Sphaerotilus microaerophilus: one gene and its partner. Each later gene encodes a partner of the first gene's protein in a complex. Links are inferred from orthologs where the notes say so. Each region holds a gene or a part of one and is shown on either strand. Other genes may lie near its edges. The genes, in order: dsbD and NGK70_RS03735.

The links.
Region 2: the proteins of dsbD (region 1) and NGK70_RS03735 are in contact, whole or in part, in a crystal structure (PDB 1JZD), measured with the Escherichia coli proteins. The link is inferred for Sphaerotilus microaerophilus from one-to-one orthologs.

The regions. Positions count from the first base shown.
Region 1 is NZ_AP025730.1:4,011,024-4,025,946, forward strand. What follows is about bases 6,371-9,271. They hold dsbD (protein-disulfide reductase DsbD), read right to left. Parts: upstream 8,903-9,271; coding sequence 6,839-8,902; downstream 6,371-6,838. Other genes in these bases: NGK70_RS17110 (hypothetical protein), read right to left, coding at 6,405-6,707; NGK70_RS17120 (FAD:protein FMN transferase), read right to left, coding at 8,908-9,271. Also shown: NGK70_RS17075 (IS701 family transposase), read right to left, coding at 357-1,370; NGK70_RS17085 (IS630 family transposase), read right to left, coding at 2,098-3,087; NGK70_RS17090 (DUF4405 domain-containing protein), read left to right, coding at 3,332-3,874; phosphoserine phosphatase SerB, read left to right, coding at 4,001-4,711; NGK70_RS17100 (HDOD domain-containing protein), read right to left, coding at 4,751-5,650; ribonuclease E activity regulator RraA, read right to left, coding at 5,727-6,242; more of NGK70_RS17120, read right to left, coding at 9,272-9,873; NGK70_RS17125 (DUF3570 domain-containing protein), read right to left, coding at 9,887-11,086; NGK70_RS17130 (DUF4266 domain-containing protein), read right to left, coding at 11,073-11,351; NGK70_RS17135 (TlpA family protein disulfide reductase), read right to left, coding at 11,443-11,955; NGK70_RS17140 (choice-of-anchor D domain-containing protein), read right to left, coding at 12,010-13,194; NGK70_RS17145 (JDVT-CTERM system glutamic-type intramembrane protease), read right to left, coding at 13,191-13,742; NGK70_RS17150 (MFS transporter), read right to left, coding at 14,000-14,923. UniProt on the Escherichia coli protein: Required to facilitate the formation of correct disulfide bonds in some periplasmic proteins and for the assembly of the periplasmic c-type cytochromes.
Region 2 is NZ_AP025730.1:857,548-872,298, reverse strand. The notes cover bases 4,896-7,624. They hold NGK70_RS03735 (DsbC family protein), read right to left. Parts: upstream 6,763-7,624; coding sequence 6,028-6,762; downstream 4,896-6,027. Other genes in these bases: NGK70_RS03730 (FAD-dependent monooxygenase), read right to left, coding at 6,841-7,624; NGK70_RS03740 (enoyl-CoA hydratase), read left to right, coding at 5,142-5,936. In the rest of the region: NGK70_RS03765 (multifunctional CCA addition/repair protein), read right to left, coding at 1-492; NGK70_RS03760 (lytic transglycosylase domain-containing protein), read right to left, coding at 522-2,516; NGK70_RS03755 (hypothetical protein), read left to right, coding at 2,950-3,216; NGK70_RS03750 (5-formyltetrahydrofolate cyclo-ligase), read left to right, coding at 3,449-4,045; NGK70_RS03745 (OmpW/AlkL family protein), read right to left, coding at 4,209-4,802; more of NGK70_RS03730, read right to left, coding at 7,625-8,001; redox-regulated ATPase YchF, read left to right, coding at 8,157-9,251; NGK70_RS03720 (hypothetical protein), read left to right, coding at 9,364-9,897; NGK70_RS03715 (SulP family inorganic anion transporter), read right to left, coding at 9,928-11,745; pobA (4-hydroxybenzoate 3-monooxygenase), read right to left, coding at 11,863-13,071; NGK70_RS03705 (IclR family transcriptional regulator domain-containing protein), read right to left, coding at 13,114-13,995; bifunctional 4-carboxymuconolactone decarboxylase/3-oxoadipate enol-lactonase PcaCD, read left to right, coding at 14,160-14,751. UniProt on the Escherichia coli protein: Acts as a disulfide isomerase, interacting with incorrectly folded proteins to correct non-native disulfide bonds.

The DNA of each region.
Region 1 (14,923 bases):
CGAAGACGGCAAGTCCAAGCTGGATCATGTCCAGGAGATGTTCGACAATGCCATGGCGCACAAGAAGCTGCCCTTTCGCACCGTGCTGATGGACTCCTGGTACGCCACCATGGATCTGATGAAGCACATCCACCGGGCGGGCAAGCACTTCTACTGCCCGCTCAAGAGCAATCGCAAGGTTGACGACAGCCAAGGCCAGCAGCCCTACAAGGCGGTCAGTACGCTGCAGTGGAGTGCCCAAGAACATGTGCATGGCAAACACGTCAAACTGTTCAAGTTTCCCAGTGACATCAAGCTTAGGACTTACGCAGGGTCACTTCAGCTAGCGCAATGATTCGCCATTTCGACTCAATATGTCAGATGGGTGCCATGCGAATGGTTGGTGACCGAAGTTCCTTCTTGAGGAATTCCGAGAGGATTCCCTTCTTCAGGCTGTAGATGTTTGTCTTCAGCGCTTTGGCCGTCTCGCAGAGGTGGACCCAGGCCAATATCGCGCAGGCGATGTGATTCTTCTGTGACCGGGCCATTCTGCACTGACATTTTTCGATGCCAAGAACCTGCTTGATCTCCCTGTGGTACTGCTCAATCTTCCAGCGCACGGCACACATCTCATGCGTATCGTCCGTCGAATCTTGAGATAGGTCGTTTGTCACAACCCAGTCCGTGCGATTGGTATCAACCACAACCCGGAACAGTTTCAGCTTGATGTCACTGGGAAACTTGAACAGTTTGACGTGTTTGCCATGCACATGTTCTTGGGCACTCCACTGCAGCGTACTGACCGCCTTGTAGGGCTGCTGGCCTTGGCTGTCGTCAACCTTGCGATTGCTCTTGAGCGGGCAGTAGAAGTGCTTGCCCGCCCGGTGGATGTGCTTCATCAGATCCATGGTGGCGTACCAGGAGTCCATCAGCACGGTGCGAAAGGGCAGCTTCTTGTGCGCCATGGCATTGTCGAACATCTCCTGGACATGATCCAGCTTGGACTTGCCGTCTTCGTCAGGCGCATAGATGCGCCAGTCGATGATCCAGTAGTGGCCGGTCTTGATGTTCACGTACAGGCAGTTGACCACCCCAATGCCCTTGATCAGGCCGTGGGCGTTGCCGCTGTACTGTTTGCGCACCAGCTCGATTTTGTGCGAGTGGTTCTTGTCCAGAACGCTGTCATCGAAAACCAGGCAGGCATCGTCGTCAAATTCGATGTTTCGTCGGGCCAGATTCCAGACATCGGCCGGGCTGATATTGGCAGCCTGCAAGTAGCGATTTATGGCGTCATGAGAAAACCTCTGATGGTGATCCGCAAAATAGGTCTGCGTGTAGTTGATTTGTGTGGATATCAGAAATTGGCAGTAGTCTCGGCTCGTGGGTTTCATGGTGAATATATTATCACAAATACCACGAAATCGGCGCCGATATATTAAATAATCTAGTTTGATTTAAACGTTTGCGTAAGTCCTAAAGCTGAAACTGTTCCGGGTTGTGGTTGATACCAATCGCACGGACTGGGTTGTGACAAACGACCTATCTCAAGATTCGACGGACGATACGCATGAGATGTGTGCCGTGCGCTGGAAGATTGAGCAGTACCACAGGGAGATCAAGCAGGTTCTTGGCATCGAAAAATGTCAGTGCAGAATGGCCCGGTCACAGAAGAATCACATCGCCTGCGCGATATTGGCCTGGGTCCACCTCTGCGAGACGGCCAAAGCGCTGAAGACAAACATCTACAGCCTGAAGAAGGGAATCCTCTCGGAATTCCTCAAGAAGGAACTTCGGTCACCAACCATTCGCATGGCACCCATCTGACATATTGAGTCGAAATGGCGAATCATTGCGCTAGCTGAAGTGACCCTGCGTAAGTCCTAATATTTCTCTTCTCCATGAACAGGAAACGAACGGTTGTGATGGTCGCAGACGAGCACGTCACACAGCAGTTGGCCGATCGGAACAGGACACGGCAATTCGCCGAATTTTTCACGGGTTTCTGTTTAGACCGACAACCTCGCACCGCCAACCGCGCAGTAGCACACGAAAGTAAAACGCGGATGGGAGCGAATCGCATTAACCAATACCATGTACTAAGACAGAAAATAATTTAATTCACAAAATGTAGGGGCAATCTGGATGGCGAAAAAATCCTGAAACCAGAGCAGGCAGATCTTGTAGTCGCAGTAGCGCCCGCTCGATCAAACTGCGCAGGCTGGCTTTGTCTGTCGGCTTTTGCTTTGATACTCGCTCCTTGACGTTCTTCCAGACCTGCTCGTCAGGGTTGAGTTGTGGAGAGTATGGCGGCAGGTAGTGGAGTCGAAGCAGTCCATCGGTTGAATTGACATATTCTTGAACAATTCCGGCTTTGTGAATACTGTGACCATCGACGACGAGAATGACCTTCTGAGTCCGGTCGGTCATCAATTGGCGCAGGAACTTCACGAAGACCTCGGCCGTTGTGCGTCCCTCGTGGAGCATGAAATGCAGTTGTCCATTGGCACTGACCGCAGAAATCATCTGCACCGACACACGCTTGCCCGTCGAGCGCACCACAGGTGTTTGTCCCTGGGGTGCCCACGTGGTACCGGCGTGGTAGTCCGAGCGCATGCCAGCCTCGTCAGCGAACAGGATCTGTGCACCCAGCACCTTGGCGGTGGCCTGGAGCTGCGGCCAGTCAGACGCCCACCATTGCGACACCAGCACGGGGTCTTGTTCATAGGCGCGATGCACCGGACGCTGCGTAGTGAAGCCCAGCAGGCGCATCGCCTTGCTCAGCGTAGGCAGGCTCAATTTCATGCCGAACTGGCGCTCGATGAGTGCGCCAATCATGGAAAGTGTCCACAGCCCGAACTCGAACTTCAGTTGGTCGGGCGTGTTGTCACGAACCGTATCGGCAATCCACCGAAGTTGCTCTTCATTGAGTTTGAGCGGGCGCCCGGCTCCGCTTTTGGCTGCCAGCGCATTTTGCCCGCCCTCACTGAAGGCGGCGACCCATTTGTAGACGGCACGACTCGTCACGCCGAACAAACGCGCCACATCCGCCGCAGCAAACCCTTCCCGCATCATCTTGACACCCTGCATTCGATTCCACTGCTGCTCCATTCGGCGCGAGGTAAAAACAGGACGGGGAGGCAGTTTGTGCTTCATGGTGCATATTATATATGAACACAAACTCAATTAGAACTAAATTTCTTTATTTCTTAGTAAATCGCGTGACACCTGTCGCAGGCTCGCCACCTTCCTGCGCCGCGGATCATCGGGTGTTAAGAAACCTCAAAAAGAATGCCGCTCGTCCGGGCCAGACTGCCCAGGATGCAACCAGCAGGTCATTTGGAAATAGAGCGACATGAATGTGAATCGTGAATGGGTGACTCCGATCACCATGGGGGCCTTCGCACTGATGGCCGTGACGGGCGTGCTGATGTTCTTCGGGCTGCGGCCAGGCTTGATCGTGCCTGCGCACGAGTGGCTGAGCTGGGCCTTCCTGATCGGCGTCGTGGGCCACGTGACCGCCAACTTCCTGGGCTTCAAGCGCCACCTGAACTCGCGCCGCGCGCTGATGATCGTGGGCGGCTTCGTGGCGGTGCTCGTCCTGGCAATGGCCGCGGCGAAGTTCATCCCCAAGAAGGCTGAGAAGGAGCCCGGTTGGGCCACGCCGGTGCGTGCGTTGGCGACGGCGCCGCTGCCGGTGCTGGCCCAGGTGGCCCGGGTCAGCAACGATGAGTTGAAGTCCCGCATCCAGGCCGCGGGTGTCACGGCCCCGGTGAGCGACACGACGACGGTCGCCGACCTCGCCGGCGCGGACTACGAGCAGCAGAAGAACCTGCTGCGCAAGGTGCTGGGTTCCCAGCAGGCCGCCTCCGGTGACAAGGAAGAGCACAAGCCCTGACGTTGCGTCTCGGCCAGCGTGAACCCGCCCGGGTGCGGCTGAACCAGTGGATGGGCGAGCGGCTCTGGGACAATGTGGGCTGATGGCCGGCGCAAGCCGGCCTTTTCGTGCCACATCGCCACCACCATGACTCCCATCGAATTCGCGCCCGGCCTCGTCATCCGCGGCTTCACCCCTCCCCTGCGCCTGGCCGACTTCGGGCTGATCGCGTTCGACATGGATTCGACGCTGATCAACATCGAGTGCGTTGACGAGATCGCCGACGCCGCTGGCCGCAAGGCCGAGGTGGCAGCCATCACGGCTGCGGCGATGCGCGGCGAAATTGCCGACTACAAGGAAAGCCTGCGCCAGCGCGTGGCGCTGCTGGCCGGTGTGCCGGCCACGGCGCTGGAGGAGGTCTACAACCGGCGCCTGCAGCTCAACCCAGGCGCCGAGGCGCTGGTGCACGCCTGCCGGGAGGCCGGGCTGAAGACCTTGCTGGTCTCGGGCGGCTTCACCTTCTTCACCGACCGGATCTGCGAGCGCCTGGGCATCGACTTCAGCCGCAGCAACCAGCTGGAAATCGTCGATGACCTGCTCACCGGCCGCATGGTCGACCAGGGCTGGGGCGACATCTGCGATGGCGAGGAGAAGCGTCGCATGCTGCTGGACACCTGCGCGGAACTGGGCATCGAGCCGCGCGAGGCCATCGCGATGGGCGACGGCGCCAACGACCTGCCGATGATGGGCGTGGCCGGGCTGTCGGTGGCGCACCACGCCAAGCCGCGCGTGCGGGAGCACGCGATGGTGGCGATCGACGAGGGCGGCCTGGACCGCCTGCTCGAAGTCCTGCGCTGAGCCCGCGCCGGGTCAACCCCCGGCGTCAGGAACACCGCATCAAAAACACAACTCCAGCTGGGCCTGCACCTCGTCGGCCCAGGACTCGGCCTGGTGCGGCGTCAACTCCAGCGCCAGCAGGGCGGCCATGCCGCCGCGCTGCCACTCGGCGTGGCGATTCAGCCCATGGTGGCGCTGGATGATGCGCTCGGCCAGCAGCGCCAGCGCCACCAGCACCTGCACGCGCTGCGGCACCACGCTGCTGCCCAGGCAGCGGTAGTCGTGGTGCAGCGCGACGGCCTGCACGATCTCATCGCTGAGTCCCCAGGAGCCCGCCATCGAGGCCCCCACCAGCGCATGGTGCGTGCCGTGCCGACCCTGCTCCACCTCGGTGAAGGGCCGGTGGCCCAGGTTGGCCTCGGCCAGCGTGACGCGGTAGCTGGGCTGCTCGAAACGCTGCAGCAGCACCGGGATGCCGATGTCGCAGAACAGGCCGAAGCTGTGCGCCAGGTCCGGCTCGACCTGGCCATGCTGGCGTGCCAGCCAGGCGATCGCGATGCTGCGGCGCTGCGCCACATCCCAGAAGCGCTCCAGCGACGGCCCCTGGCAGGGCAGCACGCGGCGCAGCACCAGCGCGCTGAGGATGGCGAGGCAACGGCAGGCGCCCAGGCGCTCGAAGGCGATGCGCACCGTGCCGATGGGCTGCGGCAGCCCCAGCCAGGGCGCGTTGGCGATCTTGACCAGCGCCGCCGAGACGGCCACGTCGGAGGTGGCCACCTGCACCAGCGCGTCCAACCGAGGGCGCTCGCTGCTCAGCTCCGCATGCAGGCGCTCCAGCAGATCCGGGCGAGGCGGGATGCCGATGTCCTTCACCAGCCCGGCCAGCAGGGCCGGGTCCAGGGCGTTGGCGTAAGAAGCGGCGAAGGCAGAGACAGACGAGGTGGCGGCGGGCGCGGGCATGGCCTGTTTTCGGCACCGCCCCCTTCATCTGTAGGGGCTCAGGCGCGGCACGGGCCGCCTTCCCCCTCAAGCGAGGTCATTGCGCCGGCTGGGGCAGGATGACGATGCCGTCGGCATCGGCGCACAGCCAGTCGCCCGGGCGCACCCACACGCCCTGCACCTGCACCGGCACATCGACCAGCCCGGCCTGCCGGCGGTCGGTGGGCAGCGGCATTGCCGCCAGGGCGCGGATGCCCACGTCGCAGGCGGCCAGCTCGGCCACGTCACGCACGCAGCCGTCCACCACCACACCGGCCCAGCCGTTGCGCGCGGCTGCCGCGCCGATGTTGCCGCCGACCAGGGCGCGGCGCAGCGAACCGGCACCATCGACCACCAGCACCCGGCCCTCGCCAGGGCCTTCCAGCAGCGCCTTCACCGAGGTGTTGTCCTCGAAACACTTGACGGTGAACACCCGACCCGCGAAGGCCGCACGGCCACCAAATTCGCGGAACACCGGCGGCAGGACGCGGAAGGTGCCGTCGGTACTGGCCTTGTGCCGATCGCACAGGTCGCAGGTGGCGGGCACGGGGTGGGCGGGGGCGGCAGCGCTCATCGGGTCTCTCGGCGGTTGGGGCGGAAGGTCGGCAGGACGGGGCGGTGACCAGCCCCGGTCGGCGACCATGATGCCGCACCGCGGACCGCCCGCCAGGGCAGGCCGACACGATGGCCACCCAGCCTGACACGGGGCTGGCGTCGCCGGCACCGCAGCGGCCGGTCAGGACCAGGCCATCACGGGTACCCAGGACTGCAAATGGCGGCCGTGAAAGCGCCGTGAGTTGACCCCATCGGCCAGCCGGTAGGCCAGCAGGCGGTCCGGCACGTGCTGCACATGGGCATAAGTTTCGCCCGCGCCGCCCGGAATGGGCACCAAGGCCACTTCCAGATCGGCCCAGACACCACGCAGGCGCACGCCGCAGCAGCCCAGGACAGAGGCCACGTCCTGAGCCGTGGTCTCGGCCGTGAAACCGAAGATGACCAGGGAGACATTGGCTGCGGGGGCATGCAGGTCGACGGACATGGTGGCTTTCGCTGGCACAACAATCGGGCCAGGCCCGAGTGCACGAGGGAACCGCCCTCGCCCCTGTCCTATCGACTGAAAACCCTCGTCCCTGAGGGGTCAGTATTTGCGCCAGGTCAACTCACAGGTTCTCAGTTCAGCGCGCGGATGCCTGCCGCGTCCAGGCTGCCCAGGAACTGGGCGACGTTCTGGAAGCCGATCACGCGCCGGTCGGCCAGCTCCTGCCCCGCCGGATCGAAGAACAGGATGGCTGGCGGCCCGAACAGGCCGAAGCGCTTGAGCAGGGCCTTGTCGTCGGCGTTGTTGGCCGTGACGTCCACCTGCAGCAGCAGCACGTTGGCCAGCCGCGAGCGCACCTGCGGGTCGCTGAAGGTGAACTGCTCGAACTCCTTGCAGGACACACACCAGTCGGCATAAAAGTCGAACATCACCGGCCGGCCGGCGCTGCGCACCGCGGCCTCCAGCTCGGCCAGGGTCTTGACGCGCTGAAACGCCAGCGCATGGCCCGCAGCGGCCGGCAAAGCCGCCCCTGGCGCGGCCGCCGCCACGCCGCCGCGCAGGTGCGCCAGCGGCTGCAGCAGGTCCCGCCCGCCCGACAGCAGGCCGACGATCTGCGCCGCGCCTGCCAGCGCCAGCGCCACACCCAGGGCCTTCGCGATGCGGCGCAGGCCCGCTGCGTCGTCAGGCAGGCGGTCGAAGGCGCGCAGCTGCACCGCGCAGCCCAGCGCCAGCACACCCCAGGCCGCCATCGCCACCCAGGCCGGCAGCACTGGCGCGACCATCCACAGCGCCACCGCCAGCAGCAGCACGCCGAAGAAGCGCTTGACGCCTTCCATCCAGGCCCCGGCGCGCGGCAGCAGCGAGCCGGCCGAGAGCCCCAGCAGCAGCAGCGGCACGCTCATGCCGCAGGCCAGCGCGAACAGCGCTGCGCCGCCGAGCAGCACGTCGCGCGTCTGGCTGATGTAGACCAGCGCCCCGGCCAGCGGCGCCGCCACGCAGGGCCCGACGATCAGCGCCGACAGCCCGCCCATCAGGAACACGCCCGCGTAGCTGCCGCCCTGCAGTCGCCCCGAGGTCGCGGTGAGGCGGTTCTGCAGCGCCGAAGGCAGCTGCAACTCGTAGAAGCCGAACATCGACAGCGAGAAACCGACCAGCAGCAGCGCAAAGGCGCCGAGCACCCAGGGGTTCTGCAGCGCCGCGGCCAGGCCCTCGCCCGCCAGCCCGGCGGCCACGCCCATCGCGGTGTAGACCAGCGCCATGCCCAGCGAATAGGCCAGCGACAGCACAAAACCCTTCGGCCGCGACACCGGCGCGCCCTGGCCGACGATGATCGACGACAGGATCGGCAGCATCGGCAGCACGCAGGGCGTGAAGGACAGCAGCAGGCCCGCCAGCAGGAAGACCCCCACCACCGTCCACAGGTTGCCCGAGCGCAGGGCGCCCTCGACACCGCCCGCGCCCGCGCCAGCGCCAGCTCCTGCCGAGGCCGGCGGCGCCTTGGCCGCCGGTGCCGGTGCAGCGGCCCCCGCCGAGGACGCCGCGGCGCCTGATCCAGCAGAGGCGGCCGAGGCGGCCAAGGCACCACCACCCGGCGCGCCCAGCGCCAGCGCCGGGCCCGCCGCCGGCTGCCAGGCCGCGCCGGCCTCGTCGGCCATCAGCGTGACCTGGCGCAGCGCGCCATCGGCCACCTGCACCTTCAGCACCTGCGGGCGCGGCGGGTAGCACAGGCCCTTGTCGGCGCAGCCCTGGCTGGTCACGGTGAGCTTGAACTCGGCCGGCGCGGCCCGCACGGGCAGCGGGATGCGCAGGCCGTCGCGGAAGGTCTCGACCTCCTTCTGGAAGGTCTCGTCGAACTTCACCTTGCCCTTCGGATAGGCCGCCTCGCCCAGCTGCACGCCCGCGGGCGCCGCCTCGATGGCGAAGCGCTCGCGGTACATGTAGTAGCCCGGTGCAATCTCGTAGCTCAGCTCGATCGTCGCCGCATCGGCCACGCGGGCGGAGAGCTTGAAGGCCTGGTCGGGCTCCAGGAAGTCGTCCGCGGCGCGGGCCATCGCACCTGCCAGCAGCGCCCACAGCAGGACGAACAGCATCGCGAGCGGACGCAGCAACCGGCACACCCCGGGCTGGCCGGCGGCCAGCGGGCGGGGAGAAGGAGAAGGAGAAGAAGCCAAGGCGAAAGCAGACAGGACTGACATGGTGCTCATTGTGAAGGATCGACAACGCCGACCAGGGGGTCGACCCGGGTGACGCCGCCATGCGCGTCGACAGCCAGCCAGGACACACCCTGCTCGCGCAGGAAGGCCGGGGCGTCGGCCTCCTTCAGCATCGCGATGGTGGTCAGCGCCCCGGCCGCCAGGCAGGCCGGCGCCAGCACGCTGATGGCCTGCCAGTGCGACACCGGCCAGCCATGCCGGGGGTGCAGCAGGTGGCAGTAACGCCGGCCGTCAACGACCATGCTGCGCTCGTAGTCCCCGCTGGTGGCCAGCGCGCCCTGACTGACCGGCAGGCTGGCGATCACCCCGCCGGGCTCGCGCGGGTGGGCGATGGCGATGCGCCAGGGCGAGCCGTCCGGCCGGGGGCCGAGCACGCGCAGGTCGCCGCCCAGGTTGACAATGCCGCTGCGCGCGCCCAGGGCCAGCAGCAGGCCGGCCGCGCGGTCGGCGGCGTACTCCTTGCCAAAGCCGCCGAAGTCCAGCTGCATGCCCGGCCGAGGCAGCGCGATCGCTTCGCGCGACCAGGCCACCTCGCCCCAGCCGATCAGCGGCAGCAGGGCGTCCAGCTCCGCCTGCGAGGGCAGACGCTGGCTGCGGAAGTCCCAGGCCCGGCGCAGCACGCCGCTGGTGACGTCGAACAACCCGTCGCTGGCACGCCAGAGCTGGTCGGAAAAGCCAAGCAGGTCGGCCGTCTCGGCGTCCAGCGGCACCGGCTCGCCGCTGCCTGCCGCCGCATTGATGCGCGAGACGATGCTGTCGGCGCGGTAGCGGGAGTAGGTCGTCTCGATGCGCCGCACCTCGGCGATGGCCTGCTCGACCCAGGCCCGGGCGGTGGCCGCATCGACCCCGGCCAGGCGGATCTTGCAGACGCTGGCCATGCCGCTGAACTCGATGACCGTGTCACCGTCGGGCTCGACGGGTTCGCGCTGCATGCCCATGGCCTGGACCCCCATCACCGGCTCCGCGTCAGAACGTCGAGCTCAGGCCGACCTGCAGCCAGTTGGCCGTGAAGGGCGCAATCCCCGGCGAGCCGTCGCCGCCCAGGCGCCAGCCGGAGCGCTGCTCGTAGCGCTCGAACTTCAGGTCGGCGCTCCAGCGCGGGCTGATCTTCCAGTCCAGCCGCGCACCCCAGGTCAGCGCGCCGAAGGCCGACAGGCGCTGGTCGTTGGTGTTATAGCGGGTCGATACCTCCTGGTCCGGATAGAACGGCAGCCCGGTCACTGGATTGATGGCGCTCGACGGATCGTAGTAAAACGACGCCGCGCGCTGGGTGTGGTAACGCAGCAGCGGCGTCAACGTGAAGGCGCTGCCCAGCGGCTGCACCCAGGCCGCCTCGGTGGTGTGGGCCCGTACGCCGAAGCTGTCCTGGTAGAGCCGGTAGCTGCTGCGCAGCGTACCGGGCCAGTTCTCGCCCCGGTGGTTCCAGCGCAGCAGCAGTGCGCCGGTGTTGCGCTTGCGAGGGCGCTCGTCGTACATCTTGTACGGGTCGCTGAAGTAGCCGCGCCCGAAGCCCAGCGTCAGGTTGGCCTGCACCAGGTCCTGCGCGCTCCAGGCCTGCGTCACGCCGAGCAGCAGGTCGGTGGTGCGGCGCTTCTCGTTGACCTTGCGGTTGACCGGGTCGATGCGGTCGTTCGTGAAGCCCAGCCCGGTGTTCCAGCTGGTGTTGTTGTCTGCGCTGGAAAAGCGGGCATCCACCGACAGCGCCCGCGAGCGGTAGTCGTGCTCGTTCGACACCGACGCGGCCAGGCCGAGGGCGGAGCGCTCGAAGTAGCGCGTCACCTTCAGGTCGCCGGCGTTGCGCTTGTCGTGCATCACGCTGGCACCGGAGACGTCCGCGTAGTAGCGCGGCGAGGCACCGGAGACGTCGTCGTGCACGGCGGAACCTTCAAGCGACCAGTGCGCACCGATGGGCGCGAGCAGGTACAACGACGGTGCATCGACGGCGATGCGCTTCAGGCCCGGCTGGCTCTCGCGGTAGTTGAGGTACTTGAGCGCCACCACGCCCTGCTCGGGCGCCTGCTCGGCCATCGCGGTGGCAGGCACCACGGCTGCGATCACGCCCGGCAGGGCCAGCGCAGCGGCCACGATGGAGCCGGCCAGACCGCGTACAGCGCGCGGGGCCGCATCGCTGCGGTCGAGTTCAACGTGCAGTTCAGTTGCAGCCACAGCCACCTCCGCCCACGCCGTAGCCGCCCGAGGCCGCTTCCTTGCTGAAGTAGATGTGCTGGACGTAGCGCTGGTCGAGCGAGTCGGCCTCGAAGGTCATGTCCTTGCGCGCCAGCGTGCCCTTTTCCCAGGGCTGGGGCGGTTTGAAGGTGCTGCAGCCGCCAAGGCCGCCGAGCAGGGTCAGGCCGGCCAGGGAGGCCAGCAGCGTCAGGCGCAGGCCGGCTCGGCGCGCCGCGGGGGGCACGCTCGGATCGGGGTGGTTCACGGGGAATCCTCCTGGATGAAACGGGGTGGGTCCGGCTGGCGCCGGGCCGGTGCCGCGCGTGGTGGCCTGTCGGGGCCACTGCGGCAATGGATCAGCGCCCGGCCTTGGCCAGCGCCGCGACGATGGCGTCTTCCAGCGCTTTGCGCTCCTCGTCACGGAAACCGCTGTGCTGCTGCAGCACCGTGCCATCGGCGCCAACCAGCACCGAGGTCGGCATGCCCTTGATGGCGAAGGCGCGCGGAGACTCGCCCTTGCTGTCGAAGGCCAGGGTGAACTTGGCCGGGGTCTGGGCGAGGAACTTGTCGGCCTCCTCGCGCTTGGCATCGACGTTCACGCCAATGACCTGGAAGCCGCGCGCGCCGTACTTGGCCTGCATCTCGTTCATCCACGGGAAGGACTGGCGGCAGGGGCCGCACCAGGAGGCCCAGAAGTCGACGTAGACCACCTTGCCCTTGGAGGCGGCCAGGCTGACGTTGCCCTGCAGGCCGGGCAGCTCCAGGGCCGGCGCCGGCTGGCCCGGTGTGGCGGCCAGGGCCGCGGAGCAGGCGCCGGCCAGGGCGGCGCAGGCAAGCAGACGGCGCAGGTTGCGTGAGATGGGTTGCATGGGAGCGGCTCCTTGAGTGAGGTAGGAAACGGGAAACGAGGCGATGCGGCAGGCTCAGGGATTCCGGCCCGGGACCTGGTCCTGGTCCTCGGCGTGCTGGCGCCAGCGCCGCCAGCCGAGGACCAGGACGGCCAGGCCGCCCAGCGCCAGCAGCAGCGGGTCGAATGGCCGGCCGGACGCAGCGACGGAGCAGCCCCCGCCGCCGACGTTGGCGTTGCTGGTGGCACCGCTGCCGCCGGCCGTGCCCGCCAGGCTGATCGTGGCCGGGTTGGCGGCGTTGGTGGACGTCACCTGCAGCGTGGCCGACCGTGCGCCGGCGGCCGCCGGGTCGAAGCCCACCGTGACGGTGCAGCTGGCACCTGCGGAGAGCGTGACTCCAGCGCCGCAGCTGCCGCCGTGCACGAAATCGGCCGCGTTCGTGCCTGACACCGTGACGGCGCCGATCGTGCCGGCCACCGAACCCGAGTTCAGCAGCGTGAGCGTCTGCTCCGCCGACGGAGTGCCCACGGTGGCCGAGAACGACAGGCTGGTCGAGCCGGTCCAGGCCAGGTTGGCCACCGGCGTGGCCGTGCCCGTACCCGACAGGCCGATGCCGTGCGGAGAACCGCTGGCATTGCTGGTGATGGCCACGCTGCCGGTGACGCTGGCAGCCGAAGTGGGCGTGAAAGTGACGCTGATCGTGCAGCTGCTGCCGGCCGCCAGGCTGGTCGGGCAGTTGTTCGTGGCCGCGAAGCCCGTGCCGCTGGCGGCGATGCCGTTGATCGTCAGCGCCGCGCTGCCGCTGTTGGACAGCGTCACGCTGCGGGCCGTGCTGGTCTGGCCGACCGTCACCGAGCCGAACGCCAGCGTGCTGCCCGACAAGGTGACAGCCGGTGTTGCCGCGACGGTGATGTAGCTCGGCGTGTCGCCCGTCTTGCTGGCGATGTAGGCGGCCAGGTCGTTGTAGTCCGAATCGCTCAGCTGCGACTGCAGGAACTGCATCTCACGGCGTCCCGACACCGCGCTCTTGGTCAGCGCGGCGGCGTAGCCGAACCGCACGTTGTTGATGTTCGACGCCGGATTCGTGCCGTGGCAGGCGCTGGCCGCGCAACTGCTGGTGCCAGACACGAACACCTTCGTGTACAGCGTCTGGCCAGTGCTGACGCTCTGCGCGTGAACGCCCAGGGCAGCCGTTGCCAGCAGGCCGGCCATCGCCCACGGGGCAAGCCCACGGACCAGGGAAGGAACATCAAAACTCATGCAAACAACTCCCGTAGAGAAACCCATGATTCAGAGGAACGGCTGACCAGATCACACAGTCCGGCCCACTCGGGCGCACCCGGCTGGCCCCAGGCCAGCCAGGCCAGGTTGAAGCTGGCGTGCAGCGCGGCGGCCGCCACGACACGGCGCTCACGTTCATAGAGCCTGCCGATGCACAACGCCGGCAGGACCACCGCCACGCCGGTCCACGCGTCACGCGACCAGGCATGCAGCGCGCCGAACGCCAGCGCCACGGCGACATTGGCTGCCCGCCACGCCGCCGCCCGCAGCAGCGCCTCGTGCAGCACGCCGCGGAAGAACAGCTCCTCGCAAACCGGCGCCATCAGCAGCCAGGTCACCAACCAGTTTGGCTGCACAGCCCGCGTCCCGGCGGGCCAGCCCGACGCCAGCGCCACCATGGTGGCCAGCGCCGCCACCACCACGATCGCCCGGCGAGATTGGCCTGTCGCCAGCACCGGCAGGCGCAGACCTCGCACCCGGACCAGGGGGCGCGGGCGGGCAACGACGGGGATGGACAGCGACGACATGCGGAAGATCGGGATGGATGGCAGCAGGAATGGGACCTAATCCCATGTCGCCATTGTCCCCATCCGGAATGAACCGAACATGAAGCTGGCAACCCGGTGTAAACCTCCGGACTGCGAACTAATTCACATCCAGCGCCGGATGCATGCCGTCGTCCGCAGGGCAGACGGCCGGGATGCGCGGGGCCCGCTCGCCGCTGATGCTTACATTCACTGGCGTCTGGAACGCCTCGGGTCGCGAATGCAAGCGCGGGCGGCGCTCAGGCCGCTGATGCCTTCGCCCTTGCCGTCGCCTGTCCCACCCAGGCCGCCGACAGCACCGCCGCGCCCAGGCTGAGCGCCGCGCCCTGGAAGACCGCTGCGGGCAACTGCATGTCCAGCAGCCGCCCGAACAGCGGCGCGGCCAGCGCGAACCCCAGGTCCAGCCCCGAATAGACGAGGCCGTAGACCCGCCCCGTGGCGCCCGGCGGCGTGGCGCGGCGGATCAGCATGTCGCGCGACGGCCCGGCCAGGCCGGTGCCCAGCCCCGCCACCGACGCCACGACCAGCGCGGCGGTGCCGCCCAGCCACGGGTGGGTCGCCACCAGCAGCAGAGCCGCGGCGCCAGCCAGCGCGGCGGCAATGAGCGGCTCCAGGCGCTGGTCCAGCCGGGCCAGCAGGAAGCCGCCGGCCACCATGCCCAGGGCACCGCAGACCATGTAGCCGGTCACCACCAACGCCGCCACGGGCAGCGCGAGGCCGTGGATCTGGTGCAGCGCCGGCGCCGCAAAGCTCTGCACCGCACTGAGCGCGCAGGTGGACCAGAACAGGAAGGAAAAGCACAGCCACACCGCCGGCAGCCGCAGCAGCGCCCCCACCGACAGCACGGCGGTGGGCGCAGCGGCAGACCCGGCCGCCGCTGCAGGCCGGGCCCCCTGCGGCGCCGGGGCCGACGTTGGGGCAGCGGCGGCGGGCCGGGCCGACACGCCGTCATCCAGCCAGCGGCGGCAGGCCATCACGCCGAGCAGCACCAGCGCGGCAAGCATGGCGATGCCCAGGTAGGTGGCCCGCAGCGACCCGGTCAGCGCCAACAGGCCGGCACTCACCAGCGGCGACACCGCCCAGCCCAGGTTGCCGCAGATGCCGTGCACCGAATAGGCGTGGCCCAGGCGCACCGGCGTGATGCGGCGGTTCAGGATCGTGAA
Region 2 (14,751 bases), 3.2 Mb from region 1 along the record:
CATCGCCACCATGTGGCGGCACAGCGCCATCGTCTCGTGGGCGACGTGGAACTCCGGCCAGCGCGCCGCGAAGCGCGCCAGCCGCAGGATGCGCACCGGGTCCTCGGCAAAGGCCTCGCCGACGTGGCGCAGGCGCTGGTCGGCCAGGTCGCGCGCGCCGCCCCAGGGGTCGACGAGCCGGCCCGCCTCGTCGCGCGCCATCGCGTTGATGGTCAGGTCACGCCGCGCCAGATCGTCCTCCAGCGTCACGCCCTCGCCGGTCTGGAAGACGAAGCCGTGGTAGCCCTTCGCGGTCTTGCGCTCGGTGCGCGCGAGCGCGTACTCCTCGTGCGTGCGAGGGTGCAGGAAGACCGGGAAGTCGCGCCCCACCGGCTGGTAGCCGGCCGCCACCATCTGCTCGGGCGTGGCGCCCACCACCACCCAGTCCCGGTCCCCGGCCGGGCGGCCCAGCAGCTCGTCACGCACCGCGCCGCCCACGAGGTAGGTCTGCATCGCCATCACGTCCACATTCGATCCCGGGGTCAGGGCAGGTCCTTGTTCTCGGCCGGCGCATCGGGGGCCCGCGGGCCGATCGGCACGGCCACGCGCGGGCGCAGCTGCACGGCGGTCCGGCCACCCATCAGCGCGGCGTAGTAGCTGGCGTTGGAGAGCACCTTCTTGACGTAGTCACGCGTCTCGTTGAAGGGGATGTTCTCGGCCCAGGCCGCCACCTCCAGCACCGGCCCCTCGCGCCAGCGCCGCGAGCGGTTCGGCCCGGCGTTGTAGGCCGCGGCGGCCAGCGCCTGCGAGCCGCCGAAGTCGTCCAGCACGAACTTCAGGTAGGCGGTGCCGATGCGCAGGTTGGTCATCTTGTCGGTGATCATCTCCTGCGTGAAGGGCACACCCAGGCGCTTGGCGGTCCATTTCGCGGTGGCCGGCATCACCTGCATCAGCCCGGAGGCGCCGACCGACGAACGCGCATCGGTGACGAAGCGCGACTCCTGCCGGATCAGCCCGTAGACATAGGCCGGCTCGACGCCACGGTCCTGAGCCGCCGCCAGCACGTCGGCACGGAAGGGCGTCGGGAAGCGCTGCGCCATGTCGATCTCGCCGCGGGTGCGCTCGCTGGTGTTGATGCAGCGATCCCAGATCTCCCGGTCGCAGGCCCGCTGCGCAGCGGCGAGCAGCTCGCGGTCGCTCAGCTCGCGCAGGCTGAAGTTCCACTCGCGCACGCCCTCGTTGCGCAGGCCCAGGGCGATCAGCATCAGCGCGCGGCTCAGGCCCGGGTCCTGCTCGGCGCGCTGGCGCTCGGCGGCGCTCAGCGGTGCCGGCCGGGCCGGCAGCACCTGGGTGCGACCGAGCTCCTCGGCCGCCAGCTTGCCGTAGAAGTGGTACTGGCCGGCGATGCGCTCCAGCAGCACCTGCGCGCCCACGCGCCGGGCATCGCCCTCGGGGCCGGCCTCGGCGGTGGCCTGCAGCGCGCGGGCCTTCCAGTAGATCCAGGTGGGGTCGGCCTGCTGCGCCGCGCTCATCGCCTGCACGGCGTCGAGCAGGCGGCGCCAGCGCTGCGCGTCGGTGCTGCTGCGCAGGGCCGCGCGGGCGCGCCAGGCCAGCGTGTCGTCGCTCCATTCCATCGCCCGGCCGCTCTGGCCCGGGGCTGAGAGCGCCGCGGCCTGCTGGAACCACCCGTCCGCCTCGGGCAGCAGCTTCCACGCCGCCTGCTTGGCCACGGCCGACCAGGCCCAGGCGGCGGCCTCGGGCGGCAGCGCGGCCTGCCAGCGTTCCTGCAGCGCCTGGGCGGCGGCGGCCGGGTCGCTGCTGGCCAGGCGCACCAGCGCGATCAGGGTCAGCTCGGCCGCGGGGCGGGTCGCCGCCGAGGCCTTCTTGGCCAGGAAGCGCTGCGGCTGTTCGTAGGCCTCGGTGACGATCTTGTCCGCCGGCGCCTCCGCCTGCAGCAGCGCCACCGCCTGCTTCAACACGCGCGGGCGGCCCGCCTCGGCGGCCTGGCGGGCACGCTGCCAGACGTCGGCCGGCGTGAAGCGCTTGGCCTCCAGCAGCGTGGCGGCCAGGTAGGCACAGCCATCGTCGGCATCGCGCTGGGCGTACCAGGTGCTGCGCGCGCTGCTGCGCACATCCTCGCCGGCCTGGTGGCGCTGCAGCAGCTGGTAGCAGGTGACCTCGCGGTCGTCGTTGAGCTTGAAGCGCGGGAACTCGGCGGCAAAGTGGGCCCAGTCGCGCCGCCGGCCGAGTTCGAGCAGCCAGTCGTTGCGCAGGCGATCTTCCACATAGGTGCCGGGCCAGCGCGCCCAGAAGGCCTCCAGCTCCTCCTGGCGGGCCTCGTTCAGGCGGTGGTTCAGCTCCCAGTAGTCCGCCCAGGCGGCCAGCGGGTGGCGCGCCGCGGCCAGCACGTCGCGCTGCTCGACCAGGCGGGCACGGTCTCGTCTACGCCAGGCGTCCTGGGCATCGACCACGCGGGCGTCCAGGCCAGCCAGCACAGGTGAGGGCGCGGTCGTGGGTGCCGCCACAGGTGCGGCCATGGGCACAGGCACAGGTGCGGAGGCGGCCGGTGTGCCGGCGCGCGACGTGTCCTGCCCCGCGTCGGGGCCGGTGGCCTGGGCCCAGGCGGGGCCGAGGGAGGTCAGCAGGAGCATCGCCGCGCTCCCTGCGCGCAGCCGGATCAGGTTCATCACAGTCATCGTTGTGGTCGTTCTTCAACTCGGCAAGCCCGGTGGCGGCAGGCACCCGGATCGAGGCGCCCACCGCTCACACGGCGGGTGGATCCCCAGGTTGTAGCGCAGTTGCCGGGCCGTGCGGCGCCGAAGGGGTTGCAGCGTGTCACCCGACGCGTGCATTCATCCGCCCAGGACGCCGTTCATCGGCGCAGAACCGCGTTCGTCGCAATCGGCTGGGCCCGCCCGACCCGGCTGCCTACAGTGCCTCCATCGCCACAAGAAACCCCCGGAGCCCCACATGAACGCCCACCTGAACGCCAACCGCCGCAACGACCGCGCCTTCGCCGCCACGCTCGCCGCCATGGCCACGGCGCTGTGCCTGCTGCCGCTGGCCGGCGAGTTCGGGCGCAGCGCCTCGGGCGCAAACCCGGCTCCCGGCGCCGCCACGCAAGCCGTTGCGCAGGCTGGCGTGACAGTGCTGGAGCCGGTGGTCATCACCAGCCAGCGTGCCGCACGCCAGGCCCGGCTGGCGCAGGACGACCGCCCGGCCACGCCGAAGATCTGAGTTCCCTGTGAGCAACACCCGCCCGCCGGGTTCGCTGCCCCCCCGTTGATCGATAGGCTGGCATCTGTGCCGCCTTTCTTGCACGGGCGGTGCCCCAGGGCATCGCCCGTTTTTTCTTGTGCATTCCTTCACGCAGCACAACACCCGGCGGTTTTCGGCCCCGGCAGGTTTGCCCCGGCGAGGCCCGGCCCGCACAATCGGCAGCCATTCGCCCTGCCCTCGCCTGACTGCCATGAGCCTGACCGGTTTCAAACTGCCCGAGCCGCCCCGTGACAAGCTCACCCTGCGCCGCCAGCTGCAGGCCGAGCGACAGGCGATGAGCGACCGCCACCAGCGCAGCGTCTACCTGCAGGAGGTGCTGCGCGTGTGGCTGCTCTCGCGGCCGGAGAAGACCATCGGCGCCTACTGGGCCATCAAGGGCGAGTTCGACGCCCTGCCCGCGCTGTACCGCTGGAGCGAGGCCGACCCCGAGCGGCGCATCGGCCTGCCGGTGATGGACCGCAAGACCAAGCAGCTGCGCTTCCACGTCTGGTACCCCGGCTGCCCGATGGAGGAGGACGCCTTCGGCATCCTCAAGCCCAAGGACACGGAGGAGTTCCACCCGCAGCTGCTGCTGGCACCCTGCGTTGGCTTCGGCGCGCGCGGCATCCGCCTGGGCTATGGTGGCGGCTTCTACGACCGCACCCTGGCCACGCTCAATCCCATGCCCTACACCGCCGGCATCGGCTTCGGCCACGGCTACATCCCCTGGCTCGAAGCCGAGCCGCACGACGTGCCGCTGGACGCGATGCTGACCGAGGACGGCGTGTTCTGGCAGAACGACGCCTGAGCGTCCATCAGCCCCCTGCGTCAATGGCGCGGGGGGGTTGTCGCCGCCACAAAAGAAAACCGGCCGCAACAACCCCCGTTGTTGCGGCCGGCCCTGGTGCAGCACCGCTCACACGAGCGGCGGCCCCCTCCTCGGAAACCTCGGAAAACCTGGGATCAGGCGATCAGAACTTGTAGCCAACGCCCACGCCGAACAGCCACGGATCGACCTTGACGGTGCCCAGGGTGGCGCCACCAGCGCTCACGTCAGTACGGATCTGCACTTTCTTCACGTCGACGTTCAGCGACAGCTTCTTGTCCAATGCGAAGTCCAAGCCAGCCTGAACCGCCAGACCGAAGCTGTTCTTGTCGACTTCGAGGCCACCAAGTTCAACATTCGAGAAGCGGGTGTAGTTCAGACCAGCACCGACGTAGGGCTTGAAGGCACCCATGCCCGCAAAGTGATACTGAGCCGTCAGGGTCGGCGGCAGGTGCTTCAGCGTACCGGCCTTGGCACCATTGATCTTGACATCGTGCTTTTGTGGATAGGTCAGGATCAGTTCCAGGGCGACATTCTGAGCGACGAAATACGTGAAATCGACTTCCGGAATCGTCTTCGTGCTCACGGAAACTTCCGCTCCCGGAATGGTGTCCTTGTCGGCCGGATCGATGTAGACAGCGCGAGCACGCACCACCAGATCGCCAGCGGCCTGGGCGTTCACGGCGGGAGCAACGGCAGCGGCGGCCAGGGCGAGCAGAGCAAGACTGAGCTTCTTCATGGACAACTCCAATGGGGTAGGTGGGAGCCCGGTCGATGTGTCCGGGTCTGGCATGCATTGCACCGCTGCGGGCCTTTTGTCATCTTGCGGAAACGCAAGTCGCGCCAGAGCGACGGTTCACGCGGCCGGCGACTTGACCCAGGTCAGCCCGCACCCGCCGAAGTGATGCGCGCACGCGACATTTCGCGCAAATCCCAGTCCCACCGTGGCGGCCCATCGACAAACCGAGCACAGCACTAGGGAATAACCCATGTCCCGCGGCCGACGGTGCCGACCCCGGGGCGCTCGTATAGTCTCCCCGTCGCTACACTGCAGCAGCACGAGCGAGGACCTTCAACGATGAGCACTGCCTACGAGAACATCCTGGTCGAGACCCGCGGCGAAGGGCCGCTGCGCTACGGCTGGATCACCCTGAACCGCCCCAAGGCGCTGAACGCGCTCAACGACGCGCTGATGGACGAGCTGGGCGCCGCCCTGCTGGCCCTTGACGCCGACGAGGGCGTCGCCTGCATCGTCGTCACCGGCAGCGAGAAGGCCTTCGCGGCCGGCGCCGACATCGCGATGATGAACCCGTTCAACTTCCCCGACGCCTACCGCCGGGGCCTGATCTCGCGCAACTGGGACACCATCCGTCAGGTGCGCAAGCCGGTGATCGCCGCAGTCAGCGGCTTCGCGCTGGGCGGCGGCTGCGAAGTGGCGATGGCCTGCGACATGATCCTGGCGGCCGACAATGCGAAGTTCGGCCAGCCCGAGATCAAGCTGGGCATCATCCCCGGCGCGGGTGGCACGCAGCGCCTGCCGCGCGCGGTGGGCAAGAGCAAGGCCATGGACCTGGCCCTGACCGGCCGCATGATGGACGCCGCCGAGGCCGAGCGTGCCGGCCTGGTCTCGCGCGTGGTGCCGGCTGCCGAACTGCACGCCGAAGCGGCCAAGGCCGCCCAGGCGATGTGCGGCTACTCGCTGCTGGCGCTGATGGCCACCAAGGAGAGCATCAACCGCGCCTACGAGTCCCCGCTGGCCGAAGGCCTGCTGTTCGAGCGACGGCTCTTCCACGCGCTGTTCTCCAGCGCCGACCAGAAGGAAGGCATGGGCGCCTTCCTGGAAAAGCGGGCGCCGAACTTCACGCACCGCTGAACCCCGGGGCGCCTCGTCGCCCTGCTGGAAACACTGGAAACGAAGAAGCCCGGCCGAGCCGGGCTTCTTCACGTCGGGGCCGACGGCTGCGTCAGGACTTGGCCGGCGCGGCCAGGCGCTTCTCGATCTCGGCCGGCGACAGTGCGCCCGGCGCGCGGCTGCCGTCCTCGAACACGATGGCCGGCGTGCCGTTGACGCGGTGCTTGCGCGAGAGGTTGAGGTTGCGCTCCAGCGCGGCGCTGTCGCACTGGCCCATCACCCGCGGCGGGCTGGTGCCTTCGATCATCCAGTTGCGCCAGGCGGCGGTGCTGTCCTTGGCGCACCAGATGGCCTTGGACTTCTCGGGCGAGTCGCCACCCAGGATGGGGATCAGGAAGGTGTAGACGGTCAGGTCCTTGACCGCCTGCAGGTCGCGCTCGAACTTCTTGCAGTAGCCACAGTTCGGGTCGGCGAACACGGCGATGCGGCGCTTGCCGCTGCCGGTCTTCCAGACGATGGCGTCCTTCAGCGGCAGGCTGCCGAAATCGATCGCGCTGAGTTTTTCGATGCGCTCCTCGGTGAGGTTGCGCTTGGCCGCGGTGTCGATGATCGCGCCCTGGATCAGGTAGTTGCCCTTGGCGTCGCTGTACATCAGCTCGGTGCCGAAGCGCAGCTCCCACAGGCCGCTGACCGGCGCCGGGCGGATCTCGTCGACCTTGGGCAGGTTCGGGTAGCGCTCGGCCAGGGTTTTGCGGATGTCGGCCTCGTCGGCGCGCACGGCGCCGATCGCCAGGGCCGCCAACGCCCCCGCAGCGAGCAGGGATCGGGACAGGAGGGAGGGCTTCATCGGGGGTTCCTGGGATCGGGCGGGAGAAGGGACTGGGCGGGGGCCGGGGTCGGATCGGGTCGGGCGTGGGGCGCCGGCTCAGCCGTGCAGCGCCTGCCGGGTCAGCCAGCGCTTGAGCGGCGGCAGCTGATCCACCAGACTCATGCCGCGGTTGCGGAGTTCCTTCAGCGGGGCCTCCTCGCGCGAGAAAAGCTGCCACAGGCCGTCGACCAGGCCGGACATCGCCAGCGTCGGCGCGGCGCGCTCACGCACGTACTCGCGCAGCGTGCGGGCATCGCCCAGGCTGCGCCAGGGGCGGCGCGCCCGCGCGTCGGCCAGCAGCGGCGCCAGGCAGGCCACGTCGGCCAGGCCGAGGTTCAGGCCCTGGCCGGCGAGCGGGTGCATCGCATGGGCCGCGTCGCCCAGCAGCACCCAGCCCTCGCCACTCCAGCGCTCGGCCCGGCCGGTGACCAGCGGCCAGCCCGCGCGCGCCGAGGCCAGCGTCAGCCGCCCGGCCGCGCCGCCGGTGGCTTCATTCAGTGCGGCCTCGAATTCGGCCGGCTCGGCGGCCAGCCAGCGGTGGGCCTCTTCCTGCGGCAGCGACCAGACCAGCCCGTAGCCGTGGCCGGCCTGCGGGCGGTCGAAGGGCAGCAGCCCGAGGATGCCCGGCTGCTGGAACCACTGCCGCGCCACGCCGTGGTGCGGCTGGTCGCTGACGAGCCGCGCCGCCACCGCGGTGTGGTGGTAGGGCTGCTGGTCAAAGGCCACGCCCAGCGCGGCGCGGGTGGCGGAGGCACGGCCTTCGCAGATGGCCTGCAGCGGCGCGGCCACCGGCGCGGCGACCCGGTGCACATGCGGCGCGTAGCGCAGCGCCTCGGCCAGCACCCGGTCGAGCGCGCCCGCATCGACGATCCAGGCCAGCTCGGTCACCGCCTGCTGCCAGGCGGAAAAGCCGATCGCGCCGCCGGCATCGCCCGCCACCGCCATCTCCAGCACGGGCGTGCGGGCATCGGCGGGCAGCGCGTCCCAGACGCGCAGCGCCTTGAGCAGCTGCACCGAGCCGTTGTTGAGCGCATAGGCGCGCACGTCCTCGCGGGCGGATTCCCCGGCGGCAGGGCGGGACAGGCTGGCATCCACCAGCGCCACCGGGATGCCGCGGCGCGACAGGGCCAGCGCCAGACTGGCACCCACGGCGCCGGCGCCATGGATGCACACCTCGTGCACGGCAGCACCGGAAGCGGGATCGAAGGCAGGACTCATGGCGGCGGATTGTAGGCAGCGCACCGCCACCGCCCCGGCAGCCCGGCAGGCCGGCCACCTACAATCCAGGGCTTCCTGCCCGGCACAGCGGCCTGCCCTGCGGCGCCGACCCGCCCCGCCCCCCGTACCCGCCCCGTTTTTCCGAGTACCCCACCATGAGCCTCAAGTGCGGCATCGTGGGCCTGCCCAATGTCGGCAAGTCCACCCTCTTCAACGCCCTGACCAAGGCCGGCATCGCCGCCGAGAACTACCCCTTCTGCACCATCGAGCCCAACGTCGGCGTGGTGGAGGTGCCCGATCCGCGCCTGGACAAGCTGGCCGAGATCGTCCAGCCCGAGCGCATCCTGCCGGCCATCGTCGAGTTCGTGGACATCGCCGGCCTGGTGGCGGGCGCGAGCAAGGGTGAAGGCCTGGGCAACCAGTTCCTCAGCCACATCCGCGAGACCGACGCGATCGTCAACGTGGTGCGCTGCTTCGAGGACGAGAACGTCATCCACGTCGCCGGCCGCGTGGACCCGATCGCCGACATCGAGGTGATCCAGACCGAACTCTGCCTGGCCGACCTGGGCACGGTGGAGAAGACGCTGCAGCGCTCGCTCAAGGCCGCGCGCTCGGGCAACGACAAGGAAGCCGCCGCGCTGGTCAAGGTGCTGGAGAAGTGCCAGGCCGCGCTGGACCAGGCCCAGCCGGTGCGCTCGGTCGACTTCAGCAAGGAAGAGCAGGTGCTGCTCAAGCCGCTGTGCCTGATCACCGCCAAGCCGGCGATGTTCGTCGGCAACGTGGACGAGACCGGGTTCGAGAACAACCCCTTCCTCGACCGCCTGAAGGAGTTCGCCGCGAAGCAGAACGCCCCGGTGGTGGCGATCTGCGCCAAGACCGAGGCCGAGCTGGCCGAGATGAGCGACGAGGACCGCACGATGTTCCTGGCCGAGATGGGCCAGGACGAGCCGGGCCTGAACCGCCTGATCCGCGCCGCCTTCAAGCTGCTGGGCCTGCAGACCTACTTCACCGCCGGGGTGAAGGAAGTGCGCGCCTGGACCATCCACATCGGCGACACCGCGCCACAGGCCGCGGGCGTGATCCACACCGACTTCGAGCGCGGCTTCATCCGCGCCCAGACCATCGCCTACGAGGACTTCATCAAGTTCGGTGGCGAGCAGGGGGCCAAAGACGCCGGCAAGATGCGCGCCGAAGGCAAGGAATACGTCGTCAAGGACGGCGACGTGCTGAACTTCCTGTTCAACGTCTGACCAAGGTCTGACCTTGGTCAGCCCGGCGGCAGGGCCGGGCGGGCAGCAGGCGGTCCTGTGACCGGCCAGGGATGATAGGCTGTGATTTCCGTCACGGCCTGGAGCTTTCACCATGCGGCGCACCCGTCTTGCTTCCCTCGCCCTGTGCACAGCGCTGGGCCTTGCCGTCGGTGCCCCGGCGGCGGCCCAGGGCAACGACAGCGACATCGGCATCGACCTCACCGTCGGCCGCGCGGTGCAGCGCGATGGCGACCGGCTGCTGGCGCTGGGCGTCAACGTCGCCTACCTGCCGGCCGGCTGGTGGATCCAGCCCGAGGTGGGCTACGAGGCCAAGCTCTTCCCGCTCTTCGGCGGCGAGGACAACGAGGTCACCGCCGGCCTGCGCAGCGAGTGGCCGGTGGGCAGCGGGCGGATGTGGGTGGGCGGCGGCTACGCCAAGCTGCGCCGGCACTGGGGCTCGGAGGTCGACCACAGCGAGGGCTGGTATGCCCGCGCCGGCGTGATGTGGCCGGTGGGCCGGGGCGGCTTCCACATGGGCTTCGAGGGCAAGCTGCTGCGTGCGCCGAACTTCGGCACCTACTGGGACAGCGAGTCGGCACGAGCGGGCTCGCAGCGCGTGGGCCTGCTGCTGGGCTGGCGGATCTGATCCGCCGCCGAGCGCGGCGAGCCACGACCGTCAAATCGACGCGGCCGGATCGTCGCTCTGGCACTCCCAGAACAGCTTGATCTGGCAGGTGGCGCAGACCGCCGGGTCGAGCCGGCGGTGAATCGCGGCCAGGGCGCGGCGCTTGTCCGGAAAGACGTGGTCGGCGCCCAGGCGGTCGAGAAAGCCGCTGCGCTGCCAGATCTCGACCACCTGCGAGCGCGGGCGGTGGAAGTACAGGTCGCCGCCACGGGCGCGGCGCTCGCGCAGTTCGTCCTCCCAGACGGCGAGCCCGGCCAGGTCGATCGAGTTCATGCTCTTGGCCATCACCAGCAGGTGGCGCGGCGTGTCGGCCGCAGCGCGCAGCGCGTGCAGCTGGTCGTTCACATGCGAGGCAGCACCGAAGTAGATCGAGCCCTCCATGCGCAGCAGCTGCAACTGCGGGCAGGGAGGCAGCGCGGCGGGGCTGTCGGCCAGCACGACGAGGCGGCGTTCCGGATCGCCCCGGTCGAAGCCCATCAGCCGCATTGCCGGCCGGGCGCTGCGGTACAGGTGCAGCAGCAGCGCCAGGCTGGTGCCCAGCAGGATGGCGCTTTCGAGCCGCAGCGTGAGCGTGGCGAACAGGGTGGTCAGCGCCACGGCATATTCGCTGCGATCGCTGCGCACCACGTGCAGCCACTGGGCGGTGTCGATCAGGCCCCAGGCCACCAGCAGCAACAGGCCAGCGATGGCAGCCCGCGGGATGTGCGCCAACGGCACGGCCAGCACCGCCACCCCCAGCAGCAGCCAGAGCGAGGAAGAGACGGCGGCCAGCGGTGTGCGTGCGCCCGCCTGCAGGTTGGGCAGCGAGCGATTCAACGAGCCGCAGGACAGGTAACAGGAGAACAGCCCGCCGACGACGTTCGACAGCCCCTGGCCCCGAAACTCGCGGTTGACGTCCAGCCGCTGGCCGGAGCGTGCCGCCAGTACCTTGGCGATCGACAGCGACTGACCCAGCGCGATGACCGACAGCGCCAGCGCCTTGTTCAGCAACTCGGGCAGGTGGCTCCAGTCCACCTGGGGCAGGTGCCAGGCCGGCAGCACCGCAGGAAGTTCGCCGGTGACGGTCAGTGGCGCGCCGCTGCGACGCAGCCCGTAGCCGAGCAGGCTGGCCGCCACCAGTCCGATCAGCATGTGCGGCGGGCGCGGCCACAGCCAGCGCACCAGCACCGCGCCAAAGCAGGCGGTCAGTGCCACCGCCACGGCAGCCGGCTGGGCCTGGGTGATGTGCTGAGCCAGCTGCACGGCGGTGCCGATGGCGCCGAGCCCGGAGGGCACCCCGGCCTCCAGGCCGTCGCGCAGCGCGTAGATCGCGATCAGCAGCGCTGCACCGCTGGTGAAACCGAGCAATGCGGCGGGGGAGATGAAGTTGGCCACCGCACCCAGGCGCAGTGATCCGACCGCCAGTTGCATCAGGCCGACCAGCACCGTGATGGCCAACGCCAGCTCGATGTAGGCCGGGCTCCCGGTGGCCGCCAGGGGTGCCAGCATCGACGCCAGCGCCAGCGAGTTGGCGTTGGTGGGGCCGGACATCACATGCCGGCTGGAGCCCGCCAGCGCCGCGACGATGCCAGGCAGCACCGCGGAATACAGCCCGTACTGCGGCGGCAGCCCGGCCAGAGCGGCAAAGGCGATGCCCTGTGGCAGCACCAGCAGCGCGCCCAACAGGCCGGCACTGAGGTCGGCGCGCAGGCTGTGGCGGTCGACTTCGTCGACCCAATCGCCCAGCAGCCACCTCAGGCGGCGGCGCCAGGCGGGTTCGGCAACGACAGGCCCGGTGGCGGATGGGACGGCAGGCGGAGGAGACGACATCGGCGGGGCCGATCGTGCCACAGCCCCCCTTCAGCCGGCCGTGCAAGCGGTCATGTCGTGGGCATGCCGAGGTCACCCCCGGCAGCTCGCACGCGTCTGGCGGCCCGGAGCAGCAGCTCAGTCTTCGAAGGGCAGGCCGACGTAGTTCTCCGCCAGGGCCGTCATGCCGGCGGTGGAATGCACCAGCCAGTCCAGCTCGGCGGTCTGCATGCGGTGGCCCACCGCGCCGGAGTCGCCCGCGCCGGACGGGAACTTGTGCAGCAGGCTGGTCATGTACCAGCTGAAGCGCTCGGCCTTCCAGACGCGGCGCAGTGCCTTGCGGGAGTAGTCGTCGATGCCCGCACGGCTCCGGTCCGCGTAGAACTCGATGAAGGCGCGGCTGAGGTAGCGCACGTCGGCCGCCGCCAGGTTCAGGCCCTTGGCGCCGGTGGGCGGCACGATGTGGGCGGCGTCGCCGGCCAGGAAGAGCGAGCCGAAGCGCATCGGCTCGGCCACGAAGCTGCGCAGCGGCGCGATGCTCTTCTCGATCGAGGGGCCGGTCTGCAGGGCCGCGGCGGCGGCGGGGTCGAGCCGGCTGCGCAGCTCGTCCCAGAAGCGCGCGTCGCTCCAGTCCTCGACCTTGTCGTCCAGCGAGCACTGCACGTAGTGGCGCACGCGCGTCTTGCTGCGCATGCTGCACAGCGCGAAGCCGCGCTCGTGGTTGGAATAGATCAGCTCGTCGGCCACCGGCGGCACGTCGGCCAGGATGCCCAGCCAGCCGAAGGGGTAGACGCGCTCGTGCTGCTGGATGCGCTCGGCCGGCACGCTGGCGCGGCACACGCCGTGGAAGCCGTCGCAGCCGGCGATGAAGTCACAGGCGATCTCGTGGCGCACACCGTCCTTCGTGTAGCTCACACGCGGGCGGTCGCTGTCGAAGTCGTGGATGGCCACGTCGGCGGCCTCGTAGACGGTCGGCTGGGCAGCCGCGCTGCGGGCGTCCATCAGGTCGCGGGTCACCTCGGTCTGGCCGTAGACCATCACCGTCTTGCCGCCAGTGAGTGCACTCATGTCGATGCGGTGGCGCGCGCCGCCAAAGGCCAGCTCGATGCCGTGGTGCACCAGCCCCTCGCGGTGCATGCGCTCGCCGACACCGGCCTCGTCGAGCAGGTCGATGCAGACCTGCTCCAGCACGCCGGCACGGATGCGGCCCAGCACGTACTCGCCGCTGCGCTGTTCGAGGAGGACGTTGTCGATGCCGGCGCGGGCCAGCAACTGGCCGAGCAGCAGTCCGGCGGGGCCGGCGCCGACGATGACGACCTGGGTGCGGGTCGGAATGGGAGTGGTCATGGCAATGGGCGTGAGGGTCGAGAGAAGCAACTGCCGGAGCCGCTACAGCAGGGGCCGCAGGCGCTGCTGGGCGTCGAGCAGGATGGGCAGGAAGCGCTCGCGCAGCGTCTCCAGCGACACGCGCGCCGCGATGGCGCTGACGTTGAGCGCGGCCACCACCTCGCCACGGTGGTTGCGCAGCGGCACCGCCAGGGTGCGCAGGCCGAGTTCCATCTCCTGGTCCACCAGGGCATAGCCCAGGTTGCGCACGCGCGCCAGCTCCTGGCGCAGGGCGTCGGGCTGGGTCAACGTGCGGGGCGTGAGGGGGCGCAGGCCGTGCCGGGCCTGCTGCCGTTCCAGCCAGGCGTCCAGCGCTTCGGCGGGCCCCATCGCCAGCAGCACGCGGCCGTTGGCGGTGCAGTAGGCCGGCACGCGGTGGCCCGGCTGCAGGGTGGTGGACACCACCCGCCCGCCGGTGGCCGCCGCCAGGCTCACCACCTCGGCATCGTCGAGCACACCGGCCGAGGTGGCCTCCTGCATCGCCGCGGCCAGCCGCTGCAACTCGGGCTGAAGCACCCGCGGCAGGCGGGCTGAATGCATGTAGGACTGTCCCAGGCGCAGCACCCGCGGGCTGAGCGCAAAGCCCTTGCCGTCGTGATCCACGTAGCCGAGGTGGGCCAATGTGAGCAGGTAGCGCCGCGCCGCCGCCCGGCTCAGCCCGGCGCGCTGGGCCACCTCGCTGATCGACAGGCGGGCGCGTTCCTGGTCGAAGGCCTCGATGACCAGCAGGCCCTTCTCCAGCCCGCCCACCAGGTCACGGCGGGACTGCGCGCGCCCCTCGTCGGCCAGCTCGGCGGGGTGGCCGGGCGGCAGGTCGGCGACAGCCAGTGCCGGTTCATCCCGCTGCACAGGGCCGGGGGGAAGGAGGTCAGCCTCTTTGTCCATGACGGGCGACGGTTGGGCCGACTTGGCGGCTGCGGAATTTGGGATCGATCAAGCTTAGCGAGCGAATGTTCGTCATACAAACGTTTGGGCGCTATGCGCACAGATGCCACGCGAGGCGAGCCGGCAGCCCGGACCCAGCGCCGAGGCTGCGGCAGCATCCGCGCATGACACCTGACACGCCTTCATCCCCTGCGCCCCAGGCCCCATACGATCACGACCTGGAGCGCGGCATGCGCAACCGACGGCAGATCCTGGGCGATGCCTGGGTGGACCGCTCGATCGGCAACGCCAGCGCCTTCAGTGCCGACTTCCAGGCCTTCATCACCCGCTACGCCTGGCACGAGGTCTGGGGCCGCCCCGGGCTGGAGCTCAAGACCCGCCGCCTGCTGGTGCTGGTGATCACCACCGCGCTGGGGCGCTGGGAGGAGTTCGAGCTGCACTGCCGCGCCTCGCTGGCCGGTGGCGATGCCGCCACCCGGCTGACGCCCGAGGAGATCAAGGAGGCGCTGATCCAGACCGCCATCTACGCCGGCGTGCCGGCGGCCAACACCGCGCACGCGATCACCGCCAAGCTGCTGCGCGAGCTGGGCGCCTCGGACCACCCCGATGCGGCGCTGTTCGCCGCCCAGGTGGCGCCGCGTGCGGCGACCGAGGCGGTCCACACCGGCACGGGCCGGGAGGGCCGCACCACCAGCACCGCAGGCCATCCCGCCATCGCCTACAGCGTGCTGGAGCCACGCCAGCACCGCGACGATG